One region of the Pseudoalteromonas sp. Xi13 genome, then DNA from elsewhere that is predicted to be linked to it. Evidence: predicted binding sites of a transcription regulator. Region 1 holds the regulator's gene; each other region holds the start of a gene.

Region 1 (3,176 bases):
CCTTATTGCCACTGGCAGCCCAGCCTACTTCGAAGAAAAACAAGACGATGGTACTGTAATGAGTGCCAGTGCAAACGAAGTACGTTACGACGTAGCAAAGCGATTTTTAACGCTTGTTGGCGATGCTGAAGTCGCACAAGCCGGTCAAAAAATTAATGCTAAAAGTATTACCTACGATATGCAGCAGCAGCTTATTAGCGCAGAAAAAGACGAAAACTCTACGGATCGTGTCCACACAATTTTAGTGCCTGTTGAAGCAAAAATTAAAGAAAAAACAGGTAACGAAGGTCAACCATGAGCACCTTAAAAGCAGAACTATTAGCAAAAAGCTATAAAGGCCGCCAAGTTGTAAAAAATGTAGGCCTTGAGGTAGAAGCCGGCAGCATTGTTGGCTTATTGGGCCCTAATGGCGCAGGTAAAACCACCACCTTTTATATGATTGTAGGGTTAGTACCTAGCGACAAAGGCAAAATTTCTATTGATGATAACGACATTACGTTATTACCTATGCACAGCCGCGCCCGCTTAGGCATTGGCTATTTGCCGCAAGAGTCATCAATATTTAGAAAGCTGACAGTTTATCAAAACTTAATGGCGATTTTAGAAACGCGTAAAGAGCTCAATAAAGCCGCGCGAGAAGAAACGCTTAACAACTTACTTGATGAATTTAGTATTCAGCATATTCGCGATAGCCAAGGTATGGCGCTTTCTGGTGGTGAACGCCGCCGTGTAGAAATTGCCAGAGCACTGGCAGCGAACCCTAAATTTATTTTATTGGATGAGCCTTTTGCTGGTGTTGATCCGATTTCAGTGTTAGATATAAAGAAAATAATAGAACATCTTAAAAACCGTGGCATTGGCGTATTAATTACCGATCACAATGTAAGAGAAACTCTTGATGTTTGTGAAAAAGCCTACATTGTTTCTCATGGGGAGCTAATTGCATCTGGCACCCCAGAACACGTATTAAATGACAAAACTGTACGCGATGTTTATTTAGGCGAGCAATTTAGGCTGTAACATTTAAGCCACACCTACAAGCATCTGCTAATATTAATTATAACAACATAAAAGGATTGTTAGAGATACATGAGGCAATCATTACAGCTGCGCATGGGCCAGCAACTTACAATGACTCCACAATTGCAACAAGCGATTCGCTTGCTGCAGCTCAGTACATTGGATCTCCAGCAAGAAATACAAGAAGCACTTGATAGCAACCCGCTATTAGAAGTAGAAGAGCAAGATTACACGGAAGAGTCGGCTGGGAAAAATGAACAAAAAGCAGATACGGATGATATAACCGTAAGCGCATCGGCTGACGATACAACCAGCGAGTACGAGCAAGACAGTGGCGAAGCTTTAAATAAAGACACCGTTAGCGATGATATGGCAATGGATGTAACTTGGGATGAGTACATGAGCGCAGCCCCTGCTGCATCCTCAGGCCCAATGCCAGAAGATGAGTCTATTTATCAAGGTGCCTCTACTGAAACGCTACATGAGTATTTAATGTGGCAGCTTCAGCTTACTCCTTTTAGCCCAACTGACGAAGCCATTGCTATTGCCATTGTAGAAGCTGTAGATGACTCGGGTATTTTAACGCTAAGTTGCGAAGAAATTTTAGAAAGCTTTAACCAAGAAAACGATGACGAAGTTGAAGTTGAACTTGACGAAATAGAAGCCGTTTTAAAGCGTATTCAGTTATTTGACCCTGTAGGTATAGCCGCGCGCAGTTTACAAGAGTGCTTGTGTATTCAGCTAAACCAGTTTGATAAAGACACCCCTTTTATAGAACAAACTAAAATGATCTTAACCGATCACATTGATCTATTAGCGGCACGCGACTATCGTACATTAATGAAAAAGACTAAGCTTAAAGAAGACGAGCTTAAAGAGGTCATGACCCTAATACATACCCTCAACCCAAAACCTGCAGATACAATAGTAAGGGAAGAGTCTGAGTATGTAATACCGGATGTGTCGGTTAAAAAAATAAAAGGCCGCTGGGTGGTAGAGCTAAACCCAGATAGCATGCCAAAAATACGCGTAAATAGTCAGTACGCGGCTATGTCACGTACCGTAAAATCAAGTGGTGATAGCCAATTTATTCGCTCTCACTTACAAGAAGCTAAATGGTTTATAAAAAGCCTTGAAAGCAGAAACGACACGCTGCTTAAGGTAACTAACTGTATTGTAAAACAGCAACAGGCATTTTTTGAACATGGCCCCGAAGCCATGAAGCCAATGGTTTTAAACGATGTTGCTGAGATGGTAGAAATGCATGAGTCGACAATTTCGCGTGTTACTACGCAAAAATATATGCATACGCCACGTGGTATTTTTGAGCTTAAGTATTTTTTCTCAAGCCACGTAAGCACTGAAAACGGCGGCGAGTGTTCATCAACCGCAATACGTGCCCTAATTAAAAAGCTAATTGCCGCGGAAAACTCAGCTAAACCATTGAGTGATAGTAAAATTGCGGATATATTGGCAGAGCAAGGAATTAAAGTAGCTAGACGCACAATAGCAAAATACCGTGAATCGCTAGCTATTCCACCGTCAAATCAGAGAAAGAGTTTGATATAAGACGTTAAAAACAAAGAGGAAATGCTTATGCAACTAAACCTAACTGGTCGTCACGTAGAAGTAACTGATTCACTTAGAGACTATGTAAATAATAAATTTGCAAAGCTAGAAAGGCACTCAGATCATATTAGCAATGTGCATGTCATTCTCGATGTAGAAAAACTCAACCAAAAAGCAGAAGCGACTATTCATGTAAGTGGCGCAGATTTATTTGCCTCAACAGAGCACCAAGATATGTATGCCGCTATAGACTCGTTGATTGACAAGCTCGATCGTCAAGTCATAAAACATAAAGAGAAGCTTGCTAGACACTAATATTATGAAATTAAGTACATTAGTATGCCAGGACTGCAGCAAAGCTGCGGTCCTTTTTAGTAGTAAAAAAAGAATTTTAGAGTTTATCAGTGAGCTTGCTCATGAAAAGCTCCCCTACTTACCACAACAAGATATTCTTAATGCGCTGGCAAGCAGAGAAAAGCTAGGCAGTACTGGTATTGGCCGGGGTATCGCCATTCCTCATGGCAGAATGGGTGGCGTAGAAGAACCGCTGGCTTTAGTACTTGTTAGCGACACCCCTGTTAACTTTG
Region 2 (3,176 bases), 410 kb from region 1:
GTGCAGGTGCATTTAAGCTTAATCAAGATAACTTTATGGTTGATGCAAAAGGCAATTATTTACAAGCTTTTCCAGTAGACTCATCTACAGGTGATACCACATCAGTTAGTTTAAGTACTACAAACCCGATTCAAATACCTGATTCATCTGGTTCGCCTCGCGCTACAGAGAACGTATTTTTATCGTTTAACTTAGATGCAACAGCTGATGCAACAGGCCTCGATTTTGACCCTACATCTAACGGTACCTATAACTCGTCAACGTCTACAACAGTTTACGATTCATTGGGTGAACCACATATTCTGCAATACTTTTTTGTAAAAGAAGAAGATGCGGCCTCGGGTGGTACTGATAATAGCTGGGAAGTCTATGCCACACTTGATGGCAAGGTAATAGACGGTACAACTGGTGCAGAGCAAACAACTACGCCATATACACCGATTACTACACTTGGTTTTGATTCTAGCGGTTTACCTGCCACAACGGGCGGTGTAGCAAATACTAACACGACAACATTTGACGAAATTAATTTACCGGCAGGTGCGGGTACTGGTTTATCGTCAATGCTTGATAACGGCGCGACATTTCCAAGCACGGGTATTGAGTTAAACTGGCGCGATGAAAATAACACAGCAGGGCGTATTCCAACTCAGTACTCAAGTGGTTTTGAAGTAAAAGCCCTTGATCAAGATGGCTCTACAGTCGGTCGTTTAGCGGGTATTGATATTGGTACTGACGGTAAAATTGTGGCCTCGTACAGTAATGGTGATTCAACCTACTTAGGCCAAGTGGCTATGGTACGCTTTCCAAACTCACAAGGTTTATCGCAAGTAGGTGATACCAGTTGGAAGCAAAGTATTGACTCTGGTGAGCCAGTAGCCGGTGAAGCAGGCTCGGGTACTTTTGGTAGTATTAACTCATCTGCGCTTGAGCAATCAAATACCAACTTAACAAACGAATTAGTTGATTTGATTACCGCTCAACGCAACTACCAAGCAAACTCTCGAGCGCTTGAAGTTAACTCAACAATTCAGCAAAGTATTTTGCAGATTCGATAAGTTAATCTTATTTTTGGTTAAAATTCTAAGGCTGCATTTTTGCAGCCTTTTTTGTAGCTATGTGGCTAAAATTAGCGGAGCTGAACCGCTCACCACCTTCCTAATATTGCGTCAAATTTAATCTGGCATCTATTTTGCATTTATCAGCTCAGAGATTTTTTATGTGAGTCGATGTTATGGACAAAATGGTCTACATTGCAGCCTCTGGCGCTAAGCAAAGCCTACAAGGGCTTGCACTTAAAGCCAATAATTTGGCAAACGCAAACACCACAGGCTTTAAAGCTGACTTTGCGCAAGCGCGCTCTATGCAAGCATTTGGCGAGGGCTTACCAACTCGCGTGTTTTCAATGCAAGAGCGACCAGGTTCTAACATGACCTCTGGCGGCATAATCGAAACAGGGCGAGATTTAGATATTGCCATGAGCGATAACGCCTGGCTTGCCGTTCAAGATGACTCAGGAAATGAAGCATACACAAAAGTAGGTACGCTGAACATTACTGCTCAAGGCATGTTAGTAACGAGCCACGGTCGTCAAGTTATTGGCGAAGGTGGCCCCGTAATTCTACCTGTTCCTATTGAAAAAATAAGCTTTAGTGAAGATGGTGCCATACAGGTTCGCCCCCAAGGCGCACCAGCCAATTTTTTAGAAGAAGTAGATACGCTACGTGTTGTTGAAGGAAACAGCAGGCAGCTTGAAAAAGGCAACGATGGCTTATTTAGACCAGTACCTGGGCAAGCCGTCGATACTTCTGCAAATGTAAAAGTGTTAAGTGGTGCACTGGAAATGTCTAACGTTAATCCAGTTCACGAAATGGTCGATATGATCAACCACCAACGTCAATTTGAGTTACAAGTAAAACTAATGAAAACAGCTGAAGAGATTGACGAACGTCAAGATCAGTTGATGCGCATAGTTTAACTTTAAAATGAGGGCATACTTATGAATCCTGCATTGTGGATAAGTAAAACAGGGCTAGACGCTCAACAAACTGATATTTCAGTTATTTCAAATAACTTGGCGAATGCCAGTACCGTAGGTTACAAAAAAAGCCGCGCTATTTTTGAAGATTTATTGTATCAAAACATCAACCAGCCTGGCGGGCGCTCATCACAAGATACCGAGCTGCCATCTGGCCTAATGCTAGGTGCGGGTGCAAAAGTGGTTGCTAACCAAAAAGAGTTTACGCAAGGTAATATGCTCACCACTGAAAACTCACTTGATTGGATGATCTCAGGCGAAGGCTTTTTTGAAGTACTGCAACCAGATGGCAATATTGCCTATTCGCGTAATGGGCAATTTACTACCGATGAAGACGGCCGCATTGTTACCTCCGGCGCAGGTTTTGTTGTTCAGCCCGAAATGAATGTACCCGATGATGCGCAATCAATCACTGTTTCTCAAGATGGTGAAGTGTCGGTGCGTGTAGCAGGGCAAGCCGACAACGTAGTAATTGGCCAGCTTACAATTAGTGACTTTATTAATCCATCGGGTCTTGAGCCAATTGGTCAAAACCTTTACACCGAAACCGCTGTTAGTGGTGCGCCTGTACAAGGCAATCCGGGTGTAGAGGGCTTAGGTACTATTATTCAGGGCTCGCTTGAAACATCAAACGTTAATGTAACGGAAGAGTTGGTAAACCTTATCGAAACTCAACGTGTGTACGAAATGAACTCAAAAGTAATCTCGGCCGTTGACGAAATGATGAGCTACATCAATCAACAGTTATAACCGTGCACAAGGGGATAGTTATGCGTAATGTTATTTTATTTGCAGCAGGCAGCTTATTTTTAAGTGGCTGTGTTTCTACGCAAAATAGTGAAGTGGTTCAAGACGACCCCTACTACGCACCCATGTACCCAGAGCCTGTAGCAGAGCCTGTTGTTGCAACGGGTTCGTTGTTTAACACCAATACATTTAATGATTTGTATTCAGACAAAAAAGCACTTAGAACCGGCGATATAATTACCGTTAAGCTTGAAGAGTCAACACAAGCTACAAAAGCCGCTAAAACCGAAACCGATAAAGAAACCGAAGCCAGCCTAGACCCCGTTATTGGGTTAGGTGGATTACCAGTAAATATAGGTGGCGACAGTATTCAGTTTGGCATTGGTAGTGA
Region 3 (3,176 bases), 630 kb from region 1:
AAATAACCCGGTTGGCAGCTTTATGAGCGATGAAAGCCGTAAGCAAATGGTGGACTTAATAGAGTCACATAATGTTGTGCTTATAGAAGATGATGTGTACGGTGATCTACACTTTACTGCCAAGCGTGGCACGCCCGCTTTAGCGTATTCAAAAAAGGGGCTTGTGATCAGCTGCGCCTCGTTTTCAAAAACGGCTGCGCCAAGTTATCGAGTTGGTTGGTTAATAGCAGGCAAGTTTGCTGGACAAGCGCGCCGGCATAAGCGTGCATTAAGTTGCTCTGCCTCACTTATAAATCAGTGGACGCTTTCTGAGTTTATAGCCAGTGGTGAGTATGACCGTAATTTAAAAGTACTTAGGCAGCGCTTACGTAATAACAAAGAGCGCATGCGGTGGTGCTTATTAAACGCGATGCCTAAAAATACGCGTATTAGTGACCCTAAAGGTGGGTGTGTTATTTGGCTTGATTTAGGCCAAGGGGTAGACAGTCAAAAGTTATTTTTACTGGCGCTAGAAGCTGGTATTAGCATAACCCCCGGACTTATTTTTTCAGCAAGTAATAAGTATAAAAGCTGTATTAGGCTAAGTTACGGGGTGCAGTGGAGCGAAAAAATAGAGCAGGCTATTAGCACGTTAGGTGCGCTGGCTCACACGCTAAAAGAATAAAAAAGCAGCACCTAATATACAAGTGCTGCTAAAGGGATGTTAAATACGGTGCGGTGTATTAATTTTGTTTAATGGTAAATAACTCGTAGCCTTTTAGCTGGGGTAACTGCGCTACTAATTGCTCTTCTTGCTGTGCTATGTTGGCAAAGCTGTCGCATAAAGAGTTGGCACGCTTTTCAAGCGCACTGGCATGCAGCTCTACTTTTTCTTCTATTTGCGCGCCCATATTTTCCATGCGCTGCTCAAATGCATCCATATCTCCACCCGAACCAAGCAGCTCAGAGCCTAAAGCAACTAAAATACTGCCCATTGATTGCATAACGGCAGACTCAACCACGGTTTCTATTTGCTCCTCAAATTGATGTTCAAAGTTTTCACCAAATTGATTAAAGCTTTGTTGGCCCATTACAAACGTACCTTGTTGATAAAAGGTGTTTTCTACTTCAAGTCTTATATCGTCCATGAGACCAGATAAGTCATCAAGGCCATCAATATTAAATGCGTTGGCTACTTCCTCTAGTGCTACACCGGCTATTTTCACTCCGTCTAGGGCAATATTAGCGACCTCAGGTAGCTGCGTACGTAAGTTGTCAGAATACTGGGTAAGCGCTTGGCGCTGTTCGCTGTTAATGGATACTTGTTCGCCATTTATAGTTAAGTTGCCATTGCTGTTAAAGCGCATGAATTGATTAGATGCGGTAAAAATTTCTAATTCGCTAGGTTTAATGCGTACATCGTTTTTAAACTCTACATTGCACTGCTCATTGCTAAACGAAATACCCGCATTGTTATCGTTATGTGCCATTGCAGCGGGTGTACAAATTAAAGCGCTTACTAATAGTAAATTTTTCATGTTTATTCTCTAATAATTGTTGATGACGGCTAAGTATTAACAAGTTTAGTGCCATTATTTATTTTTATTTTAAAACAGTAAGTTATGAAAATTTGTGTGTTTGTAATGATTTTTAATTTTGATAAATAAACTACTTTTTAGTCAAAAACACTAAAAATAAATAAATGATAAATTTTATTTGTCGAAACGATAAAAAACTCTCACTTTCCACTTTCTTAATTTAGCGCTATTTATTCACAATATTGACATGAAGGCTATTTACGATAGTCACGTGGCTTTATTTTGGTGCTAATTTGTTCGTATTTTAGCGCTAAACATTTTTAATTTACCAAGTGCAGGAATAAACCTGAGTTGGTCTCAAACACTTTATGGAGTGGGTTGTGGGTAAGACATTTAGTTACGATGCGCTAGATGATGATTTTGTTGAAGACGAGTACGAAATGGTCGGGCGTAATCAGCATGACAAAAAAAAGCAAAAGGTGAAAAAGAAGTTGGAAGATTACCTTGAGCAAAAACGTTTGCGTAAAAACCTAGGTGAAGACGACTTAAACGATTACATAGACTAAATTGTGCTAGTTAAAATAATGCGCCTTTTTATTAGGGTTTGAATGTGCGTTTACGCATGTTTAAAGGCTAAACATTGGCAATAAAGAGGCTTTATGCCTCTTTATTACTTATTATGTACTTAATTTAGCGAGTGCTTGTTGAATAGTGGTTTCTAGCTTTTCTGGTTTTGTAAAAGGCGCATAGCGCTTGATAGGTGTGCCATCGGGCGCTATCAAAAACTTGGTGAAGTTCCACTTTATTTTTCGTGTTAAAAAGCCGGGTAAGGCCGATTTTAAATACCTAAATACAGGGTGGGCGTGACGACCGTTTACATCAACCTTAGCGGCCATTAAAAAGCTTACCCCGTAATTAATTAAACAGCCTTGTTGTATTTGCGTTGCGTCGCCTGGCTCTTGCTGACCAAATTGATTACATGGAAAACCAATAATAACCAATCCGCTTTTAGCGTACTCACTATGAAGAGTTTGTAGCGACTCGTACTGCTTAGTAAAACCACACTCACTTGCGGTATTAACAATAAGCACAACCTTGCCTTCAAAGTCGCTAAAATTAATTGTTTTACCGTCTAACGCAGTAGCCGTTAATTGATGAAATTCATGCATGATGGGTGCTTTTTTATTGTTGTTAGCTACATTCTACCCGCTGTAGCGCGTTACTAAAAGTATAAAATTTAGGCTTGTTAATACCGCGCTTAACTATGCGCCAATGGGTTGGCTGTTATTTAGGGCGTGTTGAACTTTGCGGATTGAAATTTGTTCAACCTAGGGGCGATCAAATCGCGGCGCGAGGTTTGTAACCTAGTGGGCTAAGTAAAAACCGAGCAACAAAGAGTTTATCGCCCCTAGGCAGAACCCAAAGGGCAGCGCATGTTTGGCATTTATGCTACGTTATCGCCTATTTATGGGGAATAACCACACTTCACAGGCTCTGCCTTGCCTAAAAACCAAACATACTGCTGCAAATTCAAACGCCAACACGCCCTAGTTTAAAATTAAAAATAACCCCATACTGGCAAGCGTTGTGTAATAAATATTATGTGTTTTGTAGGCAACAATAATGGCAACGATAGCTGCGCTTAAATAAGGGTTATGC

Evidence for each region. The regulator sigma-54, encoded in region 1, starts transcription at its own class of promoters, with help from an activator protein. The targets are predictions, from matches to a motif close to GTTGGCACGNNNNTNGNNT.
Region 2: EJ103_RS12190 (flagellar basal body rod protein FlgF) is a predicted target of sigma-54. The motif match lies at 1,180-1,198, and genes of this name have one in related genera.
Region 3: EJ103_RS00325 (YggN family protein) is a predicted target of sigma-54. The motif match lies at 1,555-1,573, and genes of this name have one in related genera.

What each region holds. Positions count from the first base shown of each region.
Region 1 covers NZ_CP034439.1:3,110,124-3,113,299, forward strand. Annotated here, with positions in the region: gene lptA (lipopolysaccharide transport periplasmic protein LptA) at 1-298, shown strand, start outside; gene lptB (LPS export ABC transporter ATP-binding protein) at 295-1,020, shown strand; gene EJ103_RS13995 (RNA polymerase factor sigma-54) at 1,090-2,589, shown strand; gene hpf (ribosome hibernation promoting factor) at 2,617-2,904, shown strand; gene EJ103_RS14005 (PTS sugar transporter subunit IIA) at 2,909-3,176, shown strand, end outside.
Region 2 covers NZ_CP034439.1:2,698,060-2,701,235, reverse strand. Annotated here, with positions in the region: gene flgE (flagellar hook protein FlgE) at 1-1,058, shown strand, start outside; gene EJ103_RS12190 (flagellar basal body rod protein FlgF) at 1,235-1,978, shown strand; gene flgG (flagellar basal-body rod protein FlgG) at 2,000-2,788, shown strand; gene flgH (flagellar basal body L-ring protein FlgH) at 2,809-3,176, shown strand, end outside.
Region 3 covers NZ_CP034439.1:63,068-66,243, forward strand. Annotated here, with positions in the region: gene EJ103_RS00320 (PLP-dependent aminotransferase family protein) at 1-664, shown strand, start outside; gene EJ103_RS00325 (YggN family protein) at 723-1,517, opposite strand; gene EJ103_RS00330 (hypothetical protein) at 1,898-2,083, shown strand; gene EJ103_RS00335 (glutathione peroxidase) at 2,195-2,686, opposite strand; gene EJ103_RS00340 (AzlD domain-containing protein) at 3,065-3,176, opposite strand, start outside.